3 regions of the Robertmurraya mangrovi genome follow, and region 2 is predicted to be linked to each of the others. Evidence: a T-box and tRNA genes for the amino acid it is inferred to sense, from the RefSeq annotation. Region 2 holds a T-box; the other regions hold tRNA genes.
The links. The T-box of region 2 lies ahead of tyrS (tyrosine--tRNA ligase). A T-box ahead of a tRNA ligase gene usually reads a tRNA of that ligase, here a tRNA-Tyr.
Positions count from the first base shown of each region.

Region 1: it has a tRNA-Tyr gene. The T-box ahead of tyrS (tyrosine--tRNA ligase) is inferred to sense a tRNA for this amino acid. The anticodon was not compared.
Region 3: it has a tRNA-Tyr gene. The T-box ahead of tyrS (tyrosine--tRNA ligase) is inferred to sense a tRNA for this amino acid. The anticodon was not compared.

Region 1 covers NZ_JAXOFX010000020.1:47-5,632, reverse strand. Annotated here, with positions in the region: gene SM124_RS20510 (response regulator transcription factor) at 1-675, opposite strand, end outside; gene SM124_RS20505 (MerR family transcriptional regulator) at 680-1,066, opposite strand; gene SM124_RS20500 (medium chain dehydrogenase/reductase family protein) at 1,086-2,096, opposite strand; gene SM124_RS20495 (MazG nucleotide pyrophosphohydrolase domain-containing protein) at 2,278-2,655, opposite strand; tRNA gene SM124_RS20490 (tRNA-Ile) at 2,770-2,843, opposite strand; tRNA gene SM124_RS20485 (tRNA-Gly) at 2,849-2,922, opposite strand; tRNA gene SM124_RS20480 (tRNA-Gln) at 2,949-3,023, opposite strand; tRNA gene SM124_RS20475 (tRNA-His) at 3,039-3,114, opposite strand; tRNA gene SM124_RS20470 (tRNA-Tyr) at 3,165-3,248, opposite strand; tRNA gene SM124_RS20465 (tRNA-Phe) at 3,265-3,337, opposite strand; tRNA gene SM124_RS20460 (tRNA-Asp) at 3,386-3,461, opposite strand; tRNA gene SM124_RS20455 (tRNA-Met) at 3,472-3,545, opposite strand; tRNA gene SM124_RS20450 (tRNA-Ser) at 3,720-3,812, opposite strand; tRNA gene SM124_RS20445 (tRNA-Met) at 3,831-3,904, opposite strand; tRNA gene SM124_RS20440 (tRNA-Ala) at 4,046-4,118, opposite strand; tRNA gene SM124_RS20435 (tRNA-Pro) at 4,130-4,206, opposite strand; tRNA gene SM124_RS20430 (tRNA-Arg) at 4,235-4,311, opposite strand; tRNA gene SM124_RS20425 (tRNA-Leu) at 4,336-4,424, opposite strand; tRNA gene SM124_RS20420 (tRNA-Leu) at 4,441-4,525, opposite strand; tRNA gene SM124_RS20415 (tRNA-Lys) at 4,633-4,708, opposite strand; tRNA gene SM124_RS20410 (tRNA-Thr) at 4,882-4,957, opposite strand; tRNA gene SM124_RS20405 (tRNA-Val) at 5,007-5,082, opposite strand; tRNA gene SM124_RS20400 (tRNA-Glu) at 5,156-5,230, opposite strand; rRNA gene rrf (5S ribosomal RNA) at 5,269-5,385, opposite strand; partial or broken rRNA gene SM124_RS20390 (23S ribosomal RNA) at 5,505-5,586, opposite strand, start outside.
Region 2 covers NZ_JAXOFX010000007.1:88,581-94,166, forward strand. Annotated here, with positions in the region: gene rpsD (30S ribosomal protein S4) at 85-687, shown strand; gene SM124_RS12315 (IDEAL domain-containing protein) at 838-1,035, shown strand; gene tyrS (tyrosine--tRNA ligase) at 1,177-2,436, opposite strand; T-box leader at 2,704-2,937, opposite strand; gene SM124_RS12325 (transglycosylase domain-containing protein) at 3,129-5,586, shown strand, end outside.
Region 3 covers NZ_JAXOFX010000029.1:29,650-35,235, reverse strand. Annotated here, with positions in the region: tRNA gene SM124_RS23405 (tRNA-Val) at 34-109, shown strand; tRNA gene SM124_RS23400 (tRNA-Thr) at 200-275, shown strand; tRNA gene SM124_RS23395 (tRNA-Lys) at 296-368, shown strand; tRNA gene SM124_RS23390 (tRNA-Leu) at 406-487, shown strand; tRNA gene SM124_RS23385 (tRNA-Gly) at 524-598, shown strand; tRNA gene SM124_RS23380 (tRNA-Leu) at 607-692, shown strand; tRNA gene SM124_RS23375 (tRNA-Arg) at 754-830, shown strand; tRNA gene SM124_RS23370 (tRNA-Pro) at 863-939, shown strand; tRNA gene SM124_RS23365 (tRNA-Ala) at 955-1,027, shown strand; tRNA gene SM124_RS23360 (tRNA-Met) at 1,112-1,188, shown strand; tRNA gene SM124_RS23355 (tRNA-Ile) at 1,238-1,314, shown strand; tRNA gene SM124_RS23350 (tRNA-Ser) at 1,328-1,420, shown strand; tRNA gene SM124_RS23345 (tRNA-Met) at 1,601-1,674, shown strand; tRNA gene SM124_RS23340 (tRNA-Asp) at 1,685-1,760, shown strand; tRNA gene SM124_RS23335 (tRNA-Tyr) at 1,801-1,884, shown strand; tRNA gene SM124_RS23330 (tRNA-Trp) at 1,895-1,968, shown strand; tRNA gene SM124_RS23325 (tRNA-His) at 1,981-2,056, shown strand; tRNA gene SM124_RS23320 (tRNA-Gln) at 2,070-2,144, shown strand; tRNA gene SM124_RS23315 (tRNA-Gly) at 2,166-2,239, shown strand; tRNA gene SM124_RS23310 (tRNA-Ile) at 2,244-2,320, shown strand; tRNA gene SM124_RS23305 (tRNA-Asn) at 2,521-2,595, shown strand; tRNA gene SM124_RS23300 (tRNA-Arg) at 2,605-2,678, shown strand; gene SM124_RS23295 (universal stress protein) at 2,846-3,265, shown strand; gene SM124_RS23290 (sigma-70 family RNA polymerase sigma factor) at 3,401-3,922, shown strand; gene SM124_RS23285 (DUF4179 domain-containing protein) at 3,919-4,935, shown strand; gene SM124_RS23280 (dicarboxylate/amino acid:cation symporter) at 5,154-5,586, opposite strand, start outside.

The sequences.
Region 1 (5,586 bases), on a different contig from region 2:
CAGTTTATATCCTGCTCCGCGGATCGTCTCTATGCCGTCATTTATCCCGATTTCCTGTAGCTTTTTCCGCACCCGAGTCATATTCACATTTAATGTATTCTCATCTACAAAAGACTGATCGTCCCACAATTTTTCTAGGAGTAATTCTCTGCTTACTACTTTAGGATAGCGCTTCATTAAAACTTCTAGTATAGTTGCTTCTTTTTTTGTTAGTAGTGTCGTTTTGCTTCCCTTTGTTAACTCTAACCTTTCAGGGTACAAGATCAGGTCGTGATGACTAATTACTCGTTCCTCTAATTTAGGGGCATATTCCCCGAAAGCCCTTCGAAGCTGACTTTTTATTTTTGCAATAACGATTTCATGATGGAATGGTTTTGTTATGTAGTCGTCCGCACCATATTCTAATGCCATTACTTGATCCATTTCACCTGAGCGAGCGGAAATAAAAATGATGGGACAAGTTGAGGCCGCACGAATCTGTCTACACCAATAAAACCCGTCAAACTTCGGTAGATTCACATCTAACAAAACTAAATTAGGCTGGTAAGCTTGGAAGATATCGAATACTCGATCAAAATCAGTTACAGCTATAACCTCATAGCCGTATTTTTGAATATACAATTTCAGTAACTCCGCTAGCTTTGTATCGTCCTCTACAATCATGATTTTGTTCATATCTTTACCTCTTGTTATGTAACATACTTGAGTAAAAAGCTTTTTTATCTTCAGCTACTTTTTTTACGGCAAGAATATCTGATAGTTGCTGCTCAAGACTTTCTAAGTGTTCTGTTAAAATATCAATTCGCTTCGATAGTGTATCACTAATGATGGTCTCCTCCGTTTGTGACTTTAGGCAACCATCTTCTGAAAACTTTGCAATATCTTCAAGCTTCATTCCCGTTTTCTTCAAGCCGTTGATAAATAGAATAAATTCAAGGTCTTGTTCACTATATTCACGAATTCCATTTTTTCGATTGGGATTTGGAAGAACTCCTATCTTCTCATAGTATCGTAGAGTAAAAGCTGAAATCCCTGTAAGATTGGAGATTTCACTAATTGAGTACATACAGATTAATCTCCTTTTCTCAGAAAATAAGAATGATTTTACCAACAGACTTTTGAATCATTTCATGAGAAAGCCTGACATCCTTAAAAGGAATTTCATGTGCTATATGAGGCTTGATTTTTCCTTTTTCTAATAAACTCATGAGTAATTGACAGTCTTCCTTATACCATATTGGCTTTTCTTTTTTGAGATTTGTAACGCTATAAAAATAGATAGGATTACCTTTGTCTTTTTGAACTCGTTCTTGGAAAACTTTCCATTCTTTTAGCCAGTTATCAAAAGGTCCTTCTTTTATCGCCGAAGTAAAGCCATAGCCTATAAAACGGCCAGTTTGGCTTAACGTTTCAATGGAGCGTGACCAGTTCTCTTCTCCAATTGGATCAAATACTACATCTATACCATTCGGTGCACAGTGTCTTAAAACCTCCACGAAATCTTCACTTTTATAGTCAATTGGATAGGCGCCATACTTGGAAACGATGGAATGATTGGCTTTTGAGGCGGTTCCAAACATATTTAAGTTAAATAACTTTCCGAGCTCTAAAAGTGCCGTTCCCACCCCACCACTTGCGCCATGAATCAGGATCGTTTCTCCCTCCGTTACTTTAGCAATGCGCCTTAGCATTTGATAGGCTGTAACATAATTTAAGAGGACAGCATTAGCATGGCTGGACTTGATAGAGTCTGGAATCTTAATTAGTTGAATTGGATTTGCATATACGTATTCCGCATAACCTCCAACCCCTTCTTGAAAAAAGACACCCACCCTTTCACCCAAATTAAAACCTGTCACATCTTCACCAATCATATCTATCATTCCAACAACATCGTATCCAGGTGTAAATGGAGGTTGTGGTGACATGGGATATACTCCTTCCCTCCTCATAATGTCGGCAAGGGCAACACCTGCACTCTGAACTTTGAGTAGTATCTCTCCTGTTGATGGCGGTCGCAGTGATCCCTCTACCATTTCCAATACTTCTGGCCCTCCGTATTTCGTGACTATTACTTTTGAATACAACACATGCATTTCTCCTTTTTTGGTTAGTTGCATGAATTGTAAGGGTTAGAGTGAACTCTAAGTCAAGTGGGAGGGGTAAATAAAATGTAATATCTGAATATATACGTTTAATATCTTACTTAATATACTCTAGGTACAAAGGTAAAAGCACAGCTGCTCGATAGTAACTGTGCTCTAATATCCATTAAACCTATTTCAATCTTATATCTTTATTTTTTCTATTTTTAACTTCTTCCATTTTCTCATAAAAGCTTTCTTCTAGATCAATTTCAAAGTAGTTAGCAATCTTAATTATGTATGCAAGGCAATCAGCAAATTCTTTACCCAAATCCTCTCTAACAGTCTCTTTGGCTTGGCTAAATGATTCTTCTGCATCAATGCCTTGTTTTATATTGTTATTTGTTAAATTGAAGAGCTTTCTAAGTTCTTCTGCAACTTCGGAAACTTCTGTTGTCAACAACATGTAGTTATTTAAAAGAGAAGCACGCGCACTCTCATAACCATCTCTATCTATTTCCCAATTCATTTCTTTGTGATAACTCTTTAAGAACTCTTGCATTTCTTTCATTGTACACCTCTGGAAATTATTTTTTACTTATATAAACTAGATTACTCCAAAAGCCTATTAATTGCATAAAAAAAACTAACCCAAAAGGATTAGTTCTAAATTTATGTATTATGATGGGCCTAAATGGACTCGAACCATCGACCTCACGCTTATCAGGCGTGCGCTCTAACCAGCTGAGCTATAGGCCCCAATTTGGAGCGGGTGATGAGAATCGAACTCACGACATCAGCTTGGAAGGCTGAGGTTTTACCATTAAACTACACCCGCAATGGATTTATAAAAGTAAAATAAAATGGCTGGGCTAGCTGGATTCGAACCAACGCATGTCGCAGTCAAAGTGCGATGCCTTACCGCTTGGCTATAGCCCAATAAAAAAAGAAATATGGGGCGACTGATGGGAATCGAACCCACGAATGTCGGAACCACAATCCGATGCGTTAACCACTTCGCCACAACCGCCATAAAAACTTATTAAGCTATTTTACTACACTTTGTTTCGTAAAAAGCTTTGGTGGAGGGGGACGGATTCGAACCGCCGAACCCTAAGGAGCGGATTTACAGTCCGCCGCGTTTAGCCACTTCGCTACCCCTCCGTATAAAAATAAAAGGTGGCTCAGGACGGAATCGAACCGCCGACACAAGGATTTTCAGTCCTTTGCTCTACCAACTGAGCTACTGAGCCACAAAAATAATCTATATTAACAGCAGTATATTACTAGCTGTATAAAGATGGCGGTCCCGACGGGAATCGAACCCGCGATCTCCTGCGTGACAGGCAGGCATGTTAACCGCTACACCACGGGACCAGATGGATTATTGCGGGGACAGGATTTGAACCTGCGACCTTCGGGTTATGAGCCCGACGAGCTACCAGACTGCTCTACCCCGCGATAATAGTATATATAAAAATTTATCTATGCTCATTTATATGAGCATATCTATTTTGAAAACCGCCCTGATTTCAGAAAGCAAATTCAAGAGGTGGCTCAATCAGTGCGCTGTAGAGTAATCGAAGAAGCATATTCGGTCGTGCTCCACCCCGCGATAATAATATTTAAAATAAATGGAGGAGGTAGAGGGATTCGAACCCCCGCGCGGTTTGACCCGCCTGTCGGTTTTCAAGACCGATCCCTTCAGCCGGACTTGGGTATACCTCCAAATGTGTATTAATATAGTAGCGGCGGAGGGAGTCGAACCCACGACCTCACGGGTATGAACCGTACGCTCTAGCCAGCTGAGCTACACCGCCAAAATAGTATATAAGTAGTATTTTTTCAATACACTTGATACCGTGAGTAACTTAATGATGATTCTTTTTCACTCCACTACGTTACGGAAAAAATAAAAGGAAAATTCTTTCCACTACACTTCGTTTCGTGAAAAATTCAAGTGGAGCCTAGCGGGATCGAACCGCTGACCTCCTGCGTGCAAGGCAGGCGCTCTCCCAGCTGAGCTAAGGCCCCATAAAAAATAATGGTCGGGAAGACAGGATTCGAACCTGCGACCCCTTGGTCCCAAACCAAGTGCTCTACCAAGCTGAGCTACTCCCCGATATCTAGTTGTAACTGCTTGATAATAATGGCGCGCCCGAAAGGAGTCGAACCCATAACCTTCTGATCCGTAGTCAGACGCTCTATCCAATTGAGCTACGGGCGCATATGAAACATGTAATTAAAAACTTGGTGCCGAGGACCGGAATCGAACCGGTACGGTAGTCACCTACCGCAGGATTTTAAGTCCTGTGCGTCTGCCAGTTCCGCCACCCCGGCATTAATTGAATAAGCATGGTGCGGGTGAAGGGAGTCGAACCCCCACGCCTTGCGGCGCTAGATCCTAAGTCTAGTGCGTCTGCCAATTCCGCCACACCCGCAATGTAATTAAATTAAATCTCTTTTGCTATCGCAAATTTAAAGGAAACTTCTTTTTGCTAGCGCGAAAACATAATAAGGAAATCTCTTTTGCTTACGCAAAAAGATTTGGTGAGCCATGGAGGACTCGAACCTCCGACCCTCTGATTAAAAGTCAGATGCTCTACCAACTGAGCTAATGGCTCTCAATATAATTTAGCCTATATTTTCTAATCCTTCTCTGAAGTTAAGCATCTACGATGTCCCCATCTCAGGAGGATTAAGCAAGAAGCAGCTCGATGGGTACAACTCGAAGCAATTCAAGTAGCTTTGCTCGTTGCTCTACCGACTGAGCTAATGGCTCGAAATAATAAAAAAATGGTGCCGGCGATAGGAGTCGAACCCACGACCTACTGATTACAAGTCAGTTGCTCTACCAACTGAGCTACACCGGCAACATTAAGGAAGAATCTTTTTACTCCACTACGTTCCGTAAAAAATTCTTGGTGGAGGATGACGGGATCGAACCGCCGACCCCCTGCTTGTAAGGCAGGTGCTCTCCCAGCTGAGCTAATCCTCCATATATAAATGTTTCTATTTTTCTACGTTTTAAGGAAGATTCTTTTTTCTCCACTACGTTACGAAAAAAATCTTGGTGACCCATACGGGATTCGAACCCGTGTTACCGCCGTGAAAGGGCGGTGTCTTAACCGCTTGACCAATGGGCCATTTAAAAATGACATAATAAAAACCCCAAATGGGGTATGCCTGGCGACGTCCTACTCTCACAAGGGGACAGCCCCTAACTACCATCGGCGCTGAGAAGCTTAACTTCCGTGTTCGGTATGGGAACGGGTGTGACCTTCTCGCCATCGCCACCAGACTAATATTAAGGAAAATTTTTATCACTCTCGTGAAAAAACATAAAGGAAAGTTCTTTTCACTACCGTGAAAAAACATTATTCCTTCAAAACTAGATAACTGACAATCATCATTAAAGTTATGGTTAAGTCCTCGATCGATTAGTATCAGTCAGCTCCACATGTCACCATGCTTCCACCTCTGACCTATCTACCTGATCATC
Region 2 (5,586 bases):
GGTACATGAAAACAAAATGGTCTTTAAATCGTGGCGCAACTGTTTTTATTTTACCAAAATAAAAACAAAGAGGAGGAGTCATTCATGGCTCGTTATACTGGTCCAAGCTGGAAACTATCTCGCCGTCTTGGAATTTCTCTAAGCGGTACTGGTAAAGAATTAGAAAAGCGTCCTTACGCTCCTGGACAACATGGTCCAAACCAACGTAAAAAATTATCTGAATACGGTTTACAATTACAAGAGAAGCAAAAGCTTCGTCACATGTATGGCGTAACTGAGCGTCAATTCCGTAACCTATTCGATAGAGCTGGTAAATTAGCTGGTAAACACGGTGAAAACTTCATGATTCTTTTAGAGTCTCGTTTAGATAACGTTGTTTACCGTTTAGGATTAGCTCGTACTCGTCGTCAAGCTCGTCAGCTTGTAAACCATGGTCACATTATGGTAGACGGTTCACGTGTTGATATTCCATCTTACCGTTTAGCTCCTGGTCAAACAGTAAGCCTTCGTGAAAAATCACGCAACCTTGATATCGTTAAAGAAGCAGTTGAAGTTAACAACTTCGTACCTGATTTCTTAACTTTTGATGCTGATAAATTAGAAGGTACTTTCACGCGTATGCCAGAACGTTCAGAACTTCCAGCTGAAATTAACGAAGCTCTAATCGTTGAGTTCTACTCTCGTTAATTTTTTCAAAACCTGTCGATTTTATCGGCAGGTTTTTTTCTTTTGCTAAAAACCCGCCTTTTCCAAAAGAATTCAACTTTTTCGAAATAATATTTGAATTATCTGAATATTTATTATATAATTAAAAAAAGCTCAAGGAGTTGATTTCCGATGGAAAAGAAATTGCTAAATTCTCCACAACGATCAGAAGTAAACATCATGCACTCTCTATTTGCAGAAATGGTGCTAGAAAAGGCACTCCGCGACTTCCAAAAAGAGAGAATCCAAGAGGATATCGACCGTGCTTTACAAGAGAGAAATAAAGATGAATTTATTCGATTAACGAACATACTTAAGGAACTTTCTTAACTCACTTCCTTATTATAAAGAAATTAATAATCATATTTCATAACACAGGAAGCCACTCTTTGGCTTCTTTTTTGTATTTAATTTAGAGTACGAAAAAAGTGAACAGCATCACGCTATCCACTCTTTGTATTTCAATCTAGATTAGTATTTTATTAAGAAATACTTCTTCTTACCACGACGAACAATGGTAAATTTTCCATCGATACGGTCTTGCTCACCTACAACATATTCTAATTCAGTCACTTTTTCTCCGTTTACAGAAATAGCTCCGTTAGATACGTCCTCACGTGCTTGTCGTTTCGATGGAGATATCTTTGCTGTAACTAGTAAGTCAACAATGTTCATTTCTTCCCCAGTTGAAAGTTCAAAGGAAGGTACATCTTTAAAACCCTGCTGAATTTCAGTTCCAGTTAAATTCTTTACATCTCCACTGAACAATGCTGCTGAAATTTTAATTGCTTGGTCTAATGATTCTTGACCATGAATTAAACGTGTCATTTCTTCTGCTAACGCTTTTTGCGCTTTACGTAAATGTGGCTCTTCTTGTACGGCTACTTCTAGTGCTTCAATTTCCTCTTTTGATAAGAAGGTAAAGAATTTTAAGTATTTAATTACATCTGCATCAGCAGTGTTAATCCAGAACTGGTAGAACTCGTAAGGAGAAGTTTTTTCAGCATCTAACCAGATAGCACCACTCTCGGTCTTACCAAACTTAGTTCCATCAGCCTTTGTTACTAAAGGAATGGTTACTCCAAATGCTTTAGAACCTTCAGGCATCATTTTTCTAATTAACTCAAGACCAGTTGTGATATTCCCCCACTGATCACTACCACCAATTTGCATTCTACAATTATGCTTTTCAAACAAATGAACGAAATCCATTGCTTGTAAAATCGTGTAAGTAAACTCAGTAAAAGAAATTCCTGTATCTAAACGTGAAGAGATGGTATCTTTTGCTAACATGTAGTTTACTCCTACATGTTTCCCGAAATCACGTAAGAACGTAACGATATCCATTGAACCAGCCCAATCATAGTTATTAACCATAATTGCACCATTTTCTCCACTAAAATCAAAAATATTTTGTAACTGCACCTTTATACTGTCCACATTGTGCTGAACAGCCTCAAGAGTTTGAAGGTTTCTCTCTTCACTTTTCCCGCTTGGATCTCCAATGAGTCCAGTAGCTCCTCCTACTAAAACGATAGGACGATGCCCTGCTTGTTGAAATCTTCTTAACGTTAAGAAGGGAAGTAGATGCCCTATATGCATACTATCTGCTGTAGGATCAATTCCACAGTATAGTGAAATCTTTTCTTTTTCTAGAATTTCTTTCGTACCTACTTCATCTGTTTGTTGGTATATAATTCCACGCCACTGCAAATCCTCAAGTAAGTTCATGTTAATACCTCCTAATATTCTTTTAAAATGGCTCTTTTCTAAAAACTTGTTGCTTCTCACATATAAATTTACCTATAAAGTATACATGCTTTAATGGGCAGATAAGGTTATCAGTTTTAGAAAAAGCCTTACCATCTAAATTTGGTAGCACTCTTTAACTAGCAAGGGGTAAAAATCGGCTTTTGGATTTTTACAAATAACAACAATCATTACCAAAACAGCCTTTAAAATCACCCGGAAAACAAAAAGTCCCTTCGAATTTATATTCGAAGGGACGAAAGATCGCGGTACCACCCAACTTGAATTCATTAACATTCAATAAATTTTATGAATTCCACTTTAATTAGATAACGGATAAACCGTTTACTGCTAATGCTTGAAAAAGGTTCACAGTAAATGCTCAGAGAGGTAATTCATCTTTCTATTTGTACTGGCTCGCAACAACCGCCAGCTTTCTGAAACAGGGATAGAAACACTACTGATTCTCGTCAATGCAAATTCAAGTTATTAAGTTATAGATTTTAGCTTAACAAATTTTTAACATACATCCTGTAGCTTTGTCAATCTGTCTTATCATTAATTCTGTTATTTTTAGGCAAATTAAAAAGGAATTTTTAGAAATTGTCATTGCTTTTCATTCTAATGCCCTTGTTTATGCTATAATGTATGTGATTTTAGGGGGATTGATGTCGATGAAAGACGAGAACCAACAAGAAAAAAATAAATTTAGGTCTGTACTAAACCTATTAACACATAAAAAAACGGTTAAGGGAGCTAGTATAACCTATCAAGTTTTCTGGAACTTAACGCTATTATTTCTTATTATCATAGTTCTTGGTGGAGCATTCGCAGGAGGAGTAGGCGCAGGTTATTTCGCCTCTTTAGTTAAGAAAGAGCCTATAAGATCCTATGACAGCATGAAGAAAGATATATACAACTATGAAGAGACATCGAATCTTTATTTTGCAGATAAAGTCTATCTGGGTAAACTGAGAACGGACTTAGAAAGAGAAGAAATTACACTCGACCATGTTTCAGATCACTTAGTTAAAGCAGTAATTGCTACAGAAGATGAATACTTCTACGAGCATGATGGTGTTGTGCCAAAAGCTATTATGCGTGCACTTTTTCAAGAAGTAACTAACTCTTCAGTCCAGTCAGGTGGAAGTACATTAACACAGCAGTTAATCAAAAATCAGATCTTAACAAATGAAATCTCATTTGAAAGAAAAGCAAAGGAAATTTTACTTGCTTTAAGGCTTGAAAAGTTCTTTGACAAAAAAGAAATCTTAGAAGCATATTTGAACGTTTCTACGTTTGGTAGGAACTCTTCAGGAAGAAATATTGCTGGGGTACAAGCAGCATCAAAAGGTCTATTTGGCGTAAAAGCGAGTGAGTTATCCCTGCCGCAAGCCGCCTTTATTGCTGGTCTTCCTCAAAGTCCATTTGGGTACACACCTTTTACGAATAAAGGACAATTGAAGGAAAATCTTGAACCTGGATTAACTAGAATGAAAACCGTTCTAAAAAGAATGTATGATAATGGTTCAATCTCAGAAAAGCAGTATAATAAAGCATTAGCCTATGATATTACAAAGGACTTTATCCCTTACCGTCCAAGTCCACAGGAGCAATATCCATGGCTAACGGCTGAGATTGAGCAACGTTCTATTGAAATACTGTCTAGAATCCTAGCAGAAAAAGATGGTTATACATTGGAGGATTTAAAGAAGGATAAGTCTTTGCTAGAGGAATACGAAACACTCGCAGACAGAAACCTTCGCCAAAATGGTTATTCCATCCATACAACAATTGATAAAAAGATTTACAATGCTATGAATAAAGTAAAAGATGAATTTCAGTTTTACGGAAGCGACATTTCAGAGGTAGAAGAGGACCCTGAAACAGGTGAAGATGTAACGGTTAGCAAACCTGTAGAATTAGGTGCTGTCTTAATCGAAAATAAAACAGGAAAAATCATCAGCTTTGTCGGTGGACGTGATCACAGTCGTGAACAAACAAACCATGCAACTAACGCAAAACGTCCAAACGGATCGACCATGAAACCTCTTCTTGTCTATGCTCCTGCAATCGAGTTAGGTACACTATCACCAGGATCCATTTTACCTGATGTTGCGTTAAAGCTTAATCCGGCTAGCAGTGAACCTTGGCCGAAAAACTACGGTGGTGGATATAGCGGGTTAACATCTGCAAGAAATGCGCTAAAGAGATCTTACAACGTACCTGCTGTTAAAGCATATGTTGATATTCTTGATAAACGTCCAGCCGAATACCTTTCTAAGATGGGATTCTCTTCTCTAGCTGATGATGACTATACAAACCGTTCAACAGCTCTAGGTGGTTTAACCAACGGGGTCTCAGTTGAAGAGAACGTAAATGCATTCGGTACTTTCGCCAATAGTGGAAAATTTATTGATGCCTATATGATTGAGAAGATTGTAGATAAAAGCGGTAAAGTCATTTACCAACACGAGGTAGAGCCTGTGGATGTATTTAGTCCTCAAACATCCTACTTAGCTATCGATATGATGCGTGATGTTATTAGAAGTGGTACAGCTACAGCACTTAATAGTCGATTAAAATTCAGTTCTGATTGGGCCGGCAAAACAGGAACAGGACAGGATTATAAGGATGCCTGGTTTGTTGCTACAAACCCAAATGTTTCGTTTGGTGTTTGGATGGGGTACGATACTCCAAAGCCTCTTCAATTAAGCTATAGGGGCTTATCTTACGGTGTACGTAATATTTATATTTGGGCTGATTTAATCAATGCTGCATATGATATCAAACCGGAATTAATTGACCCAGCTCAAGGCTTTAAAATGCCTGGTGGAATCGTTCGACGTTCTTTCTGTGCACTATCTGGGCTATTACCTTCTGATGCTTGTTCTAAAGCTGGTTTAGTTGAGACAGATTTATTTAACGCAAAATACGTTCCTACTAAAGTGGACGATAGCTTCATTGAAGGTAAATACGTAACTATTGGAGATAAAAAATATTTAGCCCTTGATTCAACTCCAGATGAATTTTCACAAAAGGGACTAATATTAAATCCTGAGTACATTCAAAAAATATTTGGAGTCACTACGGATACGGAACAACTGATACCTAATAAAGACCGATTCGCAA
Region 3 (5,586 bases), on a different contig from region 2:
AAGCGATAGTGTAGTAAAAGAAATTTCATATTTGGAGGATTAGCTCAGCTGGGAGAGCACCTGCCTTACAAGCAGGGGGTCGGCGGTTCGATCCCGTCATCCTCCACCAATACTTTTTTACGAAACGAAGTGTAGTAAAAAGAGTTTTCCTTAATATTTTACGAAACGAAGTGTAGTAAAAAGTTACTATATTAATGTTGCCGGTGTAGCTCAGTTGGTAGAGCAACTGACTTGTAATCAGTAGGTCGTGGGTTCGACTCCTATCGCCGGCACCATTTTATTTTTGTCTTAAAATGAGCCATTAGCTCAGTTGGTAGAGCATCTGACTTTTAATCAGAGGGTCGGAGGTTCGAGTCCTCCATGGCTCACTTTTCTTAAGTAAAAAAGCTTTTCTTTAATTATATTGCGGGTGTGGCGGAATTGGCAGACGCACTAGACTTAGGATCTAGCGCCGCAAGGCGTGGGGGTTCGACTCCCTTCACCCGCATTTATATTTATAAAAGTATTATGGAAGATATATATTGCGGAAGTAGTTCAGTGGTAGAACACCACCTTGCCAAGGTGGGGGTCGCGGGTTCGAATCCCGTCTTCCGCTCCAGAAGATATGCCGGGGTGGCGGAACTGGCAGACGCACAGGACTTAAAATCCTGCGGTAGGTGACTACCGTACCGGTTCGATTCCGGTCCTCGGCACTTAACTTTTTTGCAAAAGCAAAAGAAGTTTCCAACAAACTATAAGATAAAAGATTAATAAGCGCCCGTAGCTCAATTGGATAGAGCGTCTGACTACGGATCAGAAGGTTATGGGTTCGACTCCTTTCGGGCGCGCCATTAATTATCAAGCAGTTGCAACTTGATACAAACGGGGAGTAGCTCAGCTTGGTAGAGCACTTGGTTTGGGACCAAGGGGTCGCAGGTTCGAATCCTGTCTTCCCGACCATGATTATATTAATATGGGGCCTTAGCTCAGCTGGGAGAGCGCCTGCCTTGCACGCAGGAGGTCAGCGGTTCGATCCCGCTAGGCTCCACTTAGATTTTTTTTCGTAACGTAGTGGTGAAAAGAATCTCCATTCAACTCATTTCGTAGTAGAATGAATCACACTTAAAATTTTGGCGGTGTAGCTCAGCTGGCTAGAGCGTACGGTTCATACCCGTGAGGTCGTGGGTTCGACTCCCTCCGCCGCTACCAATTAATCTTTAAATGGTGTAAGTAGCATTGAGTTAAGATCTCTTAGAAAGGACCTTTAGCTCAGCTGGTTAGAGCAGACGGCTCATAACCGTCCGGTCGTAGGTTCGAGTCCTACAAGGTCCACCATTTGTTTAACATCGGAGGTATACCCAAGTCCGGCTGAAGGGATCGGTCTTGAAAACCGACAGGCGGGTCAAACCGCGCGGGGGTTCGAATCCCTCTACCTCCTCCATTTTCTAAAAGAATAGGTTATTATTATCGCGGGGTGGAGCACGGTCGAATATGCTTCTTCGAATACTCTACAGCGCACTGATTGAGCCACTTCTTGAGATTCTTTCCGAAATCGGGGCGGTTTATCGGAATAGGTAATGCTTAATAAAGAGCATGTGCAATATGATATAAATATTATTATCGCGGGGTGGAGCAGTCCGGTAGCTCGTCGGGCTCATAACCCGAAGGTCGCAGGTTCAAATCCTGTCCCCGCAATCATCCATCTGGTCCCGTGGTGTAGCGGTTAACATGCCTGCCTGTCACGCAGGAGATCGCGGGTTCGATTCCCGTCGGGACCGCCATTATAATCATATATATATTATTTACCCTAATGGATAACTCGGAGGGGTAGCGAAGTGGCTAAACGCGGCGGACTGTAAATCCGCTCCTTAGGGTTCGGCGGTTCGAATCCGTCCCCCTCCACCATTTTTAATTTAGGGGTATAGTTTAAAGGTAGAACGAAGGTCTCCAAAACCTTTGGTGTGGGTTCGATTCCTACTACCCCTGCCAAGGAAAACTATGGCGATTGTGGCGAAGTGGTTAACGCATCGGATTGTGGTTCCGACATTCGTGGGTTCGATTCCCATCAGTCGCCCCATTTATCATTTTTTTGGGCTATAGCCAAGCGGTAAGGCATCGCACTTTGACTGCGACATGCGTTGGTTCGAATCCAGCTAGCCCAGCCATTTTATTTTTATAAATCCATTGCGGGTGTAGTTTAATGGTAAAACCTCAGCCTTCCAAGCTGATGTCGTGAGTTCGATTCTCATCACCCGCTCCAATTGGGGCCTATAGCTCAGCTGGTTAGAGCGCACGCCTGATAAGCGTGAGGTCGATGGTTCGAGTCCATTTAGGCCCACCATTAATTAGTTGTATAATTACTAATTAATCGAGTATAATATATTTACATTAACTATTCCGCAGTAGCTCAGTGGTAGAGCAACGAGCAATTCATCATTGAATTTGCTACGAGTTGTACCCATCGAGACACTTCTTGCTTTACTTTCTGAGATGGGGACATTCGGCAAAGTAAGATAGATACAGGAAGCTAATACTAACTATTCCGCAGTAGCTCAGTGGTAGAGCATTCGGCTGTTAACCGAACGGTCGTAGGTTCGAGTCCTACCTGCGGAGCCATACATATTTGCGCCTTTAGCTCAGCTGGATAGAGCAACGGCCTTCTAAGCCGTGTGTCAGAGGTTCGAATCCTCTAAGGCGCGTAAAAACCAACTCATAACGAGTTGGTTTTTTTTATATAATGAGGTTTGGTGTCTAGTTCAGAGGAAATTCAACATCTGTTCTACAAAGTATAATGGTAACTTTTATAAAAACTTTTTTCCTCACTTAATGAAGATTACTTTATAATAGATTTAACAGGGGTGAGGATATGTTTAATAAAATTTTACTTGCGGCAGATGGCTCTGCTCATTCTATTCGTAGTTTTGAAAAATCATTGCATTTATTAGAAGATAACCCAAATGGAGAGATGACTGTTATCTATGTTATTGACGGTCAAAGATCAAAAGAAGATATCCTTCATCATTATGACCAAACCGTTGTGGAAGAAAAACGCAAGAAAAGATTAGCACCCATAGAAGAGAAGCTTCAGGAAAAAAATATTACATATAAAATAGAGATTTTACACGGAGAACCGGGCCCAACGATTGTTAATTATGCTAATTCCAATCATTTTGATCTCGTTGTTATCGGGAGCCGAGGGTTAAATAAATTTCAAGAAATGGTTTTAGGAAGTGTGAGTCATAAAGTGGCAAAGAGAGTAAAGGCACCGGTGATGATTGTAAAATAAGGCTCCTTTTTCTCTAAACACGGCGACTGTAATGGGTCGTCTTTTTTGTGTTTTTAAAAATTTTTAAAAAAAAGTGAACCGTATGTAGAAATCTTTTATCTAATTAGTAGTTAGTTAGAGAAGGGAGTATTCAGCTTGTTTGATTTATTGGATGTGACAAGTGCTCGTAAAGGGAATAAAGAAGCTTTTATTCGAATCATAGAAGCAAGTGAGAGCACAATGTATCGAATAGCGAAATCGATAGTAAAGTCCGATGAAGACTGTGCGGATGCCATTCAGGAAACGATTCTAAAGGCATACACCTCCATCGAATCATTAAAGGAACCAAAATTTTTCAAGACCTGGTTAATAAGAATCTTAATTAATGTATGCAATCAGATACTACGTTCAAAACAGAAAGTGATTCCTTTAGAGGGATGGAAGGAACCAGTTACACAAACAGGTTCCTACGATGAAATAGAGGTGAACGAGGTCGTAAACTCCCTTAATGAAGAAACTCGAATGTTGGTTATTCTTTATTATTTTGAAGATTTGAGTGTAAAGCAAATTGCACAGACTTTAGAAATTCCGGAAGGGACAGTTAAATCAAGATTGAGCCGAGCAAGGAATGAATTGTCTAGATTATTTCAATATGAAGGGAAGAAGCTGTTACCATGAGTAATCAAAATCTGGATCTAGAAATAAAAAAACATTTGAAGGGTAAAAAGCTTGTAATTCCTGATGTAGTTAAAGATCGAGTGACTGAGACATTACATTCTTTACCTGAAAGAAAGAGTAGATCTATATTTTACAAGAGAAAGAAATTAGCATCTATTGCAACGGCATCTATAGTTGCAGTAGCCATAGGTATTGGTACAACGTCAACAAGCTTAGCGGATACAATTAAGCAGATTCCCGTCTTTGAATCAGTCTTTCAATTAATAGGGGAAGAAAGTTTAAATAAAGCCCGTGAGAAAGGGATGGTGTCAACAATAGGAGAAAGCGCAGTTGATGAAGGAATTAAGGTTACTGTAACTGAGGTCCTCCATGATGGGACGATGATATCGATTGGATATTTATTAGAATCTGAGGAAAAATTAGATAGCCTTTTGAACCCCAAAATGAACTTTCAAATGGACGGAAAACCCTTAGGGACATATGGGGTAGGTGGAAGTAGTACAAAAATTAGTGAAAACAAACTTGCAGGTGTTTTTCATTTAAATATAGAAGGGTCACTAAAAGATCATTTTCAGCTAGATATGGGGATTGAAAAACTTGGAGATATAAATGGTGATTGGCATTTTACTTTTCCAGTAACAAAAAGTGATAAGGATAGTAAATCTATCATGCCAATGGCTACAAAAAACTATGGTGGGACTTCTGTTATTTTAGAAAAACTAACTTTTTCTGTTAGTTCGACCGAAGTACTAGTGAAAATAGTGGAATCAAAACAAAATAAGTTACATTATACTAATTTTGAGTTAATTGATGATAAGGGTCAAATGTTAGGGATGATTTCTAGCTCTGGAAAGATCAACAAAGATAAACTAGGCCAAAGATATAAATTAGTTTTTTCTCCATCTTCTGAAATTCCAAAATCAATTATATTAAGACCAACAGAGCTAAACCATGAGAGGTTAGATGTGAGCAAGATTAAAGGTTTAGAGGTAGAGGTTGAAATTGGATCCTGATTTGTAGACAAGAGGGAATAAAACGACTCATATCTTTTACACAATTGTACGGACTTATCCCCTGATTTGTCGAAAAAACGATATTTTGAAAAATTCGATGATAAAAAGGTTAAAATCGATGATATATTGCTCCTTTCCGAAGATATACCCAATCAAATTGATGATATCCAGTTATGCAAACAAAAAAGAGCTTATATTTTAAGCTCTTTTTTGCATAATTAACTCGCTTTTACCGCTGATTTATTAGAAATAGTATCATTTCCGCTCATTTTATCAGCTAAAACAGTGATTGCACCGTCCCCTGTTACATTACATGCTGTTCCAAAGCTATCTTGTGCTAGGTATAAAGCAATCATTAGAGAGAGCATCATAGAGTCAAAACCTAGCATCGTTTCTAACAAACCGAGTGCAGCCATGACCGCGCCACCTGGTACACCTGGTGCAGCAATCATTGTAATTCCTAGCATTAAAATAAAAGGAAGAATCGTCATAAAGCCAACTGTTTGACCTTGCAGGACCATGACAGCTATAGCACAACTCACTAGAGTAATAGTACTTCCAGATAAGTGTATAGTAGCTAGAAGTGGAATCGAGAAATCTGCTACTTTTTCACGTGCCCCTAATTTTTTCGCATGTTTTAGTGTTACTGGA